Regions from separate parts of the Bradyrhizobium sp. 2TAF36 genome, predicted to be linked through region 2. Evidence: predicted binding sites of a transcription regulator. Region 2 holds the regulator's gene; each other region holds the start of a gene.
The links. Region 2 encodes LexA, which represses DNA repair genes until DNA is damaged. Its sites were predicted from a motif close to TGTTCNNNNTGTGTTCNG; they were not measured.
Positions count from the first base shown of each region.

Region 1: a site for LexA is predicted at 1,011-1,028, ahead of AB4Z51_RS34255 (type IA DNA topoisomerase). Genes of this name have one in related genera too.
Region 3: a site for LexA is predicted at 1,246-1,263, ahead of recA (recombinase RecA). Genes of this name have one in related genera too.
Region 4: a site for LexA is predicted at 1,175-1,192, ahead of AB4Z51_RS31550 (DNA recombination protein RmuC). Genes of this name have one in related genera too.

Region 1 covers NZ_JBFRFR010000074.1:46,586-48,786, forward strand. The annotation lists gene AB4Z51_RS34255 (type IA DNA topoisomerase) at 1-961, opposite strand, end outside; partial or broken gene AB4Z51_RS34260 (hypothetical protein) at 1,066-1,310, shown strand; gene AB4Z51_RS34265 (DUF2130 domain-containing protein) at 1,567-2,201, shown strand, end outside.
Region 2 covers NZ_JBFRFR010000054.1:52,223-54,423, reverse strand. The annotation lists gene AB4Z51_RS28590 (hypothetical protein) at 1-25, opposite strand, end outside; gene AB4Z51_RS28585 (Cys-every-fifth RiPP peptide CefA) at 318-542, shown strand; gene lexA (transcriptional repressor LexA) at 731-1,432, opposite strand; gene AB4Z51_RS28575 (molybdopterin molybdotransferase MoeA) at 1,609-2,201, opposite strand, start outside.
Region 3 covers NZ_JBFRFR010000029.1:68,084-70,284, forward strand. The annotation lists gene AB4Z51_RS18125 (hypothetical protein) at 59-256, opposite strand; gene AB4Z51_RS18130 (hypothetical protein) at 549-722, shown strand; gene recA (recombinase RecA) at 1,355-2,201, shown strand, end outside.
Region 4 covers NZ_JBFRFR010000064.1:22,317-24,517, reverse strand. The annotation lists gene fmt (methionyl-tRNA formyltransferase) at 1-311, opposite strand, end outside; gene def (peptide deformylase) at 528-1,052, opposite strand; gene AB4Z51_RS31550 (DNA recombination protein RmuC) at 1,224-2,201, shown strand, end outside.

The sequences.
Region 1 (2,201 bases), on a different contig from region 2:
GTTTCTGTAACGACGGCAAATCATGCAGCTTGGGTGGCGCTTGCCGCTTACCCTCGACGCGCACGGCAAGTGCGCCCTCGAAGCCTTCAGCCGCTTTGACTACGTCCTGGGCAATTTCGCGCTTAACAATTCGGTCCTGCGGCGCGTGGCGCATCTGGAATTGCCCGCCCGCAACTTTCGCGGTGGCTACAATTTCGAAATAGGCAAGCGGCACGAAATTCCGGATTTCCAACTCGCGCTTGCATACAATTGCTAATGTCGGCGTCTTTACGCGACCAACCCCGATCACTCTTCGCGCGCCCTGTCCCAGGATGACGGTTGCGGTGCGAGTGAGTGACAGGTTGTAAATCTGATCGGCCTGTCGGCGCGCAACGGCAGCGGCGTAAAGGCGGGCATATTCGATATTTGGTTTTGCGCGACCGAATGCCTCGCGGATGGTCTGCGAATCCTGCGCGGTGAACAGCACCCGCATCACCTGACCGCGATACCCGTAATGCTCAAGAATTTCCTGACCGATTAGCTGACCCTCGCGGTCACAATCGGTTGCTAGCCACACTCGTTTCGCGGTGCGTAACGCCTCGCGAATAGCCTTGAGCTTAGCGGCCTTGTTGCCACCTTCTGCCGGGCGCGTTCCGTAAAGACCTTCAGGCCGCAGAAGTATAGGCGACCATCGCTTCCAGGCCGGAACAACGTCCTCCGGTTCGAGGAGATCGAACAAATGGCCCTCTGCTGGAAGAACATCACCGTAGCGAGAACCAATTGCGGCGCGGACATCTTTGGCCTGGCTGGTTTTCTCCGTGATGACGATCTGATCTGCCAGAGCGGCGCGTGGATCAGCTAGGACTGCATCCCATGATTCACTCGGCGACGAATCGTTTGGTGCCGGATTATCTGGCCTATCGATATCTCGCCGAGGAGCAGCCTCCCGCGCCAGCTTTTCCATCTGCTTCGCGGAGGGCATTCGCCAGCTTGCGGGTCGCTCATTCGTCATGGTCAGGCCAGATTGACAAAAGAACATATAGAGAACATTATTCGCCGGTGAGGTCAAGCGGTTGGAGTCAGGCCGTGGCTGAAGTCACCTATTTTGTCGCGCTGCCGTTCGTCGCCGCCGATGACGGGCTGCTGGCGAGCCAACGGAATGCTTCAATCCAAACGCCGCTGTAATGCGCGCTGAGGCGCTATCCCGCAAAGAAGGTCACGTCGGCGCAGTCGCCTTTAGCCGCACTGGTGACCCTGCTACCGGCGATTTCGGCGATGCCAAGGTGATCAGAAAATTCGGCCACGTCCCCGATGATTTGAGTGCGCTATGAATCTTCAATTCATCTGCGCTGAGATCGAAAGGCTGRGCCTCTATGTTCGTAGGCAGCAGAAAGAGGTCTTCACGCTTCAACGTTCCGGCATTGGGACTGCGTCGGCAGGATTTGTTGCTGGCATGGATGCAAGCTTCTGTGGACGCGCTGTGCATAGCGCGAGACAAATTGGTTCGCGAGCAGCGCATCGTGCAACTCTGCACGAACGAATGCGGTGTGATTCACTAAAGTAACAATTGATCGGAGGGGAGCTATCGTGGCGAACGAGGAAACCGGGTTCGGTACCATCAAATGCCCGGGGTGTGGCGAGGCGATTCCGATCAGCGAAGCCATTCATCACCAAATTGCCGAACGAACGCGCCAGGAATTTAAGGCCGAAGCGTTGGAAACAAAAAGGCTGCTTGCCGCAAGAGAACGCGAACTGGATAAAAAGGCGGCTGCTTTTGATCAGACGATTTCTGACCGGCTTGCTGCCGAACGAGCCAATCTATCGAAAGAGATCGAAGCACAATTGAGGTCCGGACTTTCAACAGAGATTGCAGACCTTAAGCGGCAAGCAGACGAACGGAGCGAACGGCTTGCACAAGCACAGATAGTCGAGCTTGAACTCCGTACCGAGAAGCGAAACCTAGAGGAGCGAGAAAAGGCGCGCGATCTCGAAATGGCGAGAAAGCTGGACGAAGAGCGAGTCCGGCTTCAGCTAGAAATTTCGACACGTCTCGAAGAAGAACATACGCGGCAGGTGGCTGAGAAAGATAAGCGCCTTTCAGATGCAATGAAGGCTAACGATGAGCTTCGGCGCAAACTGCAGCAGGGCTCACAACAGCTTCAGGGAGAGGTACTCGAACTCGCTCTAGAAGACCAGATTTCTCAAACGTTCCCATCGGATCT
Region 2 (2,201 bases):
CGGCATGCAGGCTGTAGTCACACATCGGGTGCTCCTCATGCAGGGATGGCGACCCACGTCTCTTAATCGAGGCGCAGGCCTCTATCAGAGTGGAAATACCAAACGTTCTGCCGGGTTGTAGGCAAATCTACGGCTCGCCGCCGCAGGCCGCAATCACATTAACTTTCCCGAATCCGCCAGGAACAAAGCCCGCCCCTTTGCATTCTGCAGGCGCGTGTCAGCGCCCCGCAGGCGCCGACCAGCCGGAATAGTGCCAGCCCGGCCGCGACGGTTGGTCGACGGCGTCGAGGGCCTTGCGGACTTGCTCGCTTACGGCGGTGTCCTTGCGGACATGGGGCCGCGATTGCGCGGCCAAGGCTTGCACGGCCAAGGCTTGCACGGCCAAGGCTTGCACGGCCAAGGCTTGCACGGCCAAGGCTTGCACGGCCAAGGCTTGTACGTCCAAGGCTTGTACGTCCAAGGCTTGCGACGCTGATGCTGCGATCAGCGCCACAGCAATTGTGCTCAGAACGATCCGGCGCATGACTTCTCCTCGAACCTGAAGGCCGCGAAGCAGGGCTGCTTCGTGCGGCGTGCCGAGGATTTACCGCTGGAGGAGGGGCCGGATAATCTGCGCGAAACCAGAAAGACTATCCAGCGGAAGCGGACAATCGTCCGCTCCAATCTCGGATCGGCGCCGCCGATCGAAAGCGCGCGGGGCGCCAAATAACCGATACCGGCACGTCCGGTATCAATACTTCCGGTACAGCCCGATCAGCTTGCCCTGGATCTTCACCCGGTTGGGCGGCAGAATGCGGACCTCATAGGCCGCATTGGCGGGCTCGAGCGCGATCGAGGCGCCGCGGCGGCGGAAGCGCTTGAGCGTCGCCTCCTCGTCGTCGATCAGCGCCACCACGATATCGCCGGTATCGGCGCTCTCGTTGCGCTGGATCAGCGCCATGTCGCCGTCGAGAATGCCGGCCTCGACCATGGAATCGCCGCGCACTTCGAGCGCGTAATGTTCGCCCGAGCCGAGCATGTCAGGCGGTACGCTGATGGTGTGGCTGCGGGTCTGCAAGGCCTCGATCGGCGTACCGGCCGCGATGCGGCCCATCACGGGGACCGCGACGGGGCGCTCGCCCTCGTCCGCCGGCGGGCTCGAAGTCGTGCGGACCTTGCCGAGATTGCCTTCGATGACGCTCGGCGTGAAGCCGCGGCGGCTGCCGGCAGCGGCCTGAAGCTCGGGCAGCTTGATCACCTCGATGGCGCGGGCCCGGTTGGGCAGGCGCCGGATGAAGCCGCGCTCCTCGAGCGCAGTGATCAGGCGATGGATGCCCGATTTCGAGCGCAGGTCGAGCGCGTCCTTCATCTCATCGAAGGAGGGCGGCACGCCGCTTTCCTTCAGCCGTTCGCTGATGAACCGCAGGAGCTCGTATTGTTTGCGCGTTAACATCTCGACCAAAATCCCCCGGTTGATGTCGTTCGATTCCGAGACGCTGAATTCAGCAGTAAGCCGCTACATTCTCGAAACAAATCATGAACAGACACTATATGTTCGATACATGTTCCGCAACTGCTTAATTTACCGTGAACGCGACAAAGTTCGCGGAACGCACGCGAACGAAGCGCTCAGACGGGCAGCCGCAAGACCTCGCAAGGCGTGCCGGCTTCGGCCTTCGACGCGAATGGCGCGCGCACGAGAAGTGCCTGTGCCGCAGCGAGATTCGCAAGCAGCGAGGAATCCTGGTGATTGACCGGAAGGGCGACGAGCGTGCCGTCATCGCGGAGCTCGAGGCGTGCGCGCAGGTAATCCTCGCGCTGGTCGTTGGCGCCGACATCGCGGCCGAGCACCGCGCGTTCGCGGCGGTGATGAATCATCGAACGGCCCGAAAGCGCGCGAATCAACGGCACCATGAACAGGAAGCCGCAAACGTAGGATGACACGGGATTGCCGGGCAGGCCGATCACGCGCATCGCGCCGAGCCGCCCGTTCATCATCGGCTTGCCCGGCCGCATCGCTATCTTCCAGAACGCCATCGAGATACCTTCGTCCCTCAGCGCCTGCTGGACCAGATCGTGGTCCCCGACCGACGCGCCGCCGGTCGTGATCAGGATGTCGGCGCCGCTCTCCCGCGCGCGGCCGATGCCGGCCGTGGTGGCCTCCAGCGTATCGGCGGCAACGCCGAGGTCGATGGTATCGGCGCCCTCGCTGCGGGCGAGCG
Region 3 (2,201 bases), on a different contig from region 2:
ATCTTGCATGGCCCGCTGGCCCGCTGTTTCGAGAACCAGCGGAGTCAACGCGACGGACTTACTTCGGCGGCTGCAAGCCGGATGATTTCAACCATTCCTCAATGCGGGCGGCGACATCGGATTCGTGGGCCTTCTTCAAAAGAGCCTCTTGCTCTGGGGCCGCCTGCAATTGTTCTGCCTTTTCTCGCGCTAGTCTGGCTTCCTTGATGAGCCGCTCTCCAAGCACTCTATCCGGTTTGAATCGGAAGCGCTTCATGACTTCCTCCTGTCACAAAGTTCGCTCTGCTTAAAACTTTCAAGGGCACAGAAGTTCTACGGAACTGTACACCTCATGTTCGCTTAGCGGAACACATTCGTTTGCGGTCCGTTCTTCAAATCCAAATCGGGCCACCGCGAAAATCAAACTAGGCCACCGCGCTCGGAAGCCAGGCCAGCATCCGGGTACTGGCCGAAATAGGCCACTCGGGATTGCAAAGTAGGCCACTGGTAGGAACTAAGGGATTGCCCGCCCTGTTGCATGTTGTTCCTCCCTCTAAAGGAACAGCCTTATGGCCGACGACAACAATAAAAATCCAAATGAGAAGCAGCCCGGCGAGAATCCGGACGGCAAGTACCATTTCAATCCTGGGAACATGGCCGGGAAGAAGCCCGGGGATCCGGAGCAGACTGCCGAAAACCGTGGCGAGCAGCCGCACGAGGACAAAGAAAAACCCGCCGGTTAGATGCCGGCCACTCGCAGATGCGAAGTAGGGCCACTATAGGACCGCACCGGACGGCGGCTTTATGGCCGGCCACTCACCGAAGAAAAATGGGAATGGATTGTTTATCCCAGGATCGGGCAAGGAGATCGCTTCGCAGGAATGGCTCCCACTAAAGCGGCCTCAAAGGGAGCGCGGGCCTACATCGATGAGAAGCTGGATGGAAAAGAGGCCGCCAACTGAGGCGGCCTCAAATCATCAGGATCAGCCAGACGATTAGGCCGGTGTTGATGGCGCCTACCGCGACAATGCCCGCCTGGATGAGCCGCTCGATCATGGTTCACCCTCCACAATCTAGAGGGGTAAGCATGTGTCCGGTTAGAATTGGCGTCTATGCAGATCGTGCCAAAACCGGGAAACTTCGGTAATATATGACGGCGTGTTCCGCCCGTGAATACACCGTATGGTTGCCCAGAACAAAACAGGCCACGTGTCATTTCAAACCAGGGCAATGTCGCCGGAAACAGGCCAGCGCCCAAATCCGTGAAAGAACATATTGCGAACACGGAACAAATAGGGTACATTGTTTTTATCGCCGGCCCGCCCGCCAATCGTTTGTCCCTCTAGCGAATCCTCGCCATAAGGAGCACCACCCAATGTCCAACACTGCCCTGCGTATCGTCGAAGGATCTTCCATGGACAAGAGTAAAGCTCTGGCCGCCGCGCTCTCCCAGATCGAGCGCCAGTTCGGCAAGGGCTCGGTGATGAAGCTCGGCAAGAACGACCGGTCGATGGATGTCGAGGCGGTGTCCTCGGGTTCCCTCGGGCTCGACATTGCGCTCGGGATCGGTGGTCTGCCGAAGGGGCGCGTCGTGGAAATCTACGGGCCGGAATCCTCGGGCAAGACCACGCTGGCGCTGCACACGGTGGCGGAAGCGCAGAAGAAGGGCGGAATCTGCGCCTTCATCGACGCCGAGCACGCGCTCGACCCGGTCTATGCGCGCAAGCTGGGCGTCAACATCGACGAGCTCCTGATTTCGCAGCCGGACACGGGCGAGCAGGCGCTGGAAATCTGCGACACGCTGGTGCGCTCGGGTGCGGTGGACGTGCTGGTGGTCGATTCGGTCGCGGCTCTGGTGCCGAAGGCCGAACTCGAAGGCGAGATGGGCGATGCGCTGCCGGGTCTCCAGGCCCGTCTGATGAGCCAGGCGCTGCGCAAGCTGACGGCCTCCATCAACAAATCCAACACAATGGTGATCTTCATCAACCAGATCCGCATGAAGATCGGTGTGATGTACGGCTCGCCGGAAACCACGACCGGCGGCAACGCGCTGAAATTCTATGCCTCCGTCCGCCTCGACATCCGCCGCATCGGCGCGATCAAGGAGCGCGACGAAGTGGTCGGCAACACCACGCGCGTCAAGGTGGTGAAGAACAAGCTGGCGCCGCCGTTCAAGCAGGTCGAATTCGACATCATGTACGGCGAGGGCGTCTCCAAGATGG
Region 4 (2,201 bases), on a different contig from region 2:
AGCTTCGGCGCATCGAGGATCGCCTGCGGCAGGATCATGCCGTAGGCGACGACGACGGCGGCATCGGCGTCGAAGGCGCGAAACTCGTCGAGCGCTTCGGGCGTCTTCAGCGACTTCGGCGTCAGCACGGGAACGCCGAGCTTTCGCGCGGCTTCCTCGACCGGGGTCGGCTGCAATTGCAGGCCGCGCCGTCCGCCGGGCTTGGGCGCGCGCGTATAGACCGCCGCGATCTCGTGGCCATGCGAGACCAGCTCGAGCAGCGTCGGCACGGAGAAATCGGGCGTGCCCATGAAGATGAGGCGGAGGGGCATGACAAGGACTCGGTATGTTCCCTCCCCCCTTGCGGGGGAGGGCTAGGGAGAGGGGTGCCACACGACGCGCTCTCTCGGCGTTAGCGCGGGCGCCCTATTGTTGGCATTCGCAAACGACGGGCGCCTTTTGCTGGGCTACCCCTCTCCCCCGCCCTCCCCCGCAAGGGGGGAGGGAGCGCACGGGAGTTCGCGGCAGCACCAGCGCTTACAAATGACTTACTCCGCGCGCTTGGCGGCTTTCTCGAACTTCTTGATCACGCGGTCGCGCTTGAGCTTTGAGAGATAGTCGACGAACAGCACGCCGTTGAGATGGTCGATCTCGTGCTGAATGCAGGTGGCGTAGAGGCCTTCGGCGTCCTCCTCGTGCACCTTGCCGTCGAGATCGGTGAAGCGCACGCGCACCTTCGCAGGCCTTTCGACCTCCTCGTAATATTCGGGGATCGAGAGGCAGCCTTCCTCGTAGACCGACAGATCCTCGGAGGAGGCGATAATTTCAGGGTTGATGAAGACACGCGGCTCCGGCTTTGTCTCGCCGTCCGGGTCAGGCTTGGCGAGGTCCATGGTGATCAGCCGCAAGGGCTGCGCGATCTGGATCGCCGCGAGCCCGATGCCGGGCGCGTCGTACATGGTCTCGAACATGTCGTCGGCAAGCTTGCGGATCTCCGTCGTGACCTTCTCGATCGGCTTGGAGACCAGACGCAGCTGCTTGTCGGGCAGGATGATGATTTCTCTGAGGGCCATGGCCGCGATTTAAGCCGCATGCCGGATGCGGTCAATGCGGCGAGGAACTCCGTTAACCCTCCGCTAACCATAAAACTTCAGGTTTCGTTAACCATAAAAATTAGGGGGCTATTAACCATAAGCGTTCGCTATTCGTTCGCGGAGAGTGTCGAATCGGCTACAAGGGCCGCCATGAACGAGATCATTTTCCTGGCTGGCGACTGGCCGGTCCGCACCATCGATGCGCTGATCGGCTTCGGCGCCCTCGTCGTCATCCTGCTGGTGGTGATCGCGGTCGTGATCGCGCGATCCGGGCGGCGCGGCGCGGAACTCGCCATGGCCAATGCCATCCGCGCGGACGAGCTCGAGGAGCGCCTCAGCCAGGTGCTGCACGCCCAGAGCGAGGCTGCCGGCCGAGCCGACGCCATGACCCAGGCGCTGGCCGGCCGCCAGGCCGACATGGCGCGCGCGGTCAACGAGCGGCTGGATTCGGTGACCCATCGGGTCGGCCAGTCGATGGAACACTCGACGCGCAACACCATGGAGAGCCTGCGCGCCCTGCACGAGCGGCTCGGCATCATCGACAACGCGCACAAGAACCTGACCGACCTCACCACGCAGGTGACGACCTTGCGCGACGTGCTCGCCAACAAGCAGTCGCGCGGCGCCTTCGGCCAGGCGCGGATGGAGGCGATCGTCCAGGACGGCTTGCCGAAGGGCGCCTACGAGTTCCAGTTCACGCTCTCGACGGGAAAGCGGCCGGACTGCGTGGTGTTCCTGCCCGACCAGCGGCCGCTCTGCATCGACGCAAAATTTCCGCTGGAGGCGATGACCGCGCTGCACGATGCGCGCACCGACGAGGAGAAGCGCATCGCCACGCAGCGGCTGCGCGGCGACGTGATGAAGCATGTCAGCGACATCGCCGACAAATATCTCGTCGCCGGCGAGACCCAGGAGATGGCACTGATGTTCGTGCCGTCGGAATCGGTCTATGCCGAGATCCATGACGGTTTCGACGACGTGATCCAGAAGGCCTATCGCGCCCGCGTCGTGCTGGTGTCGCCTTCGCTGCTGATGCTCGCGATCCAGGTGATGCAGCAGATCATGAAAGACGCGCGCATGCGCGACGCCGCCGACCAGATCCGCACCGAGGTGATCAAGCTCGGCGAC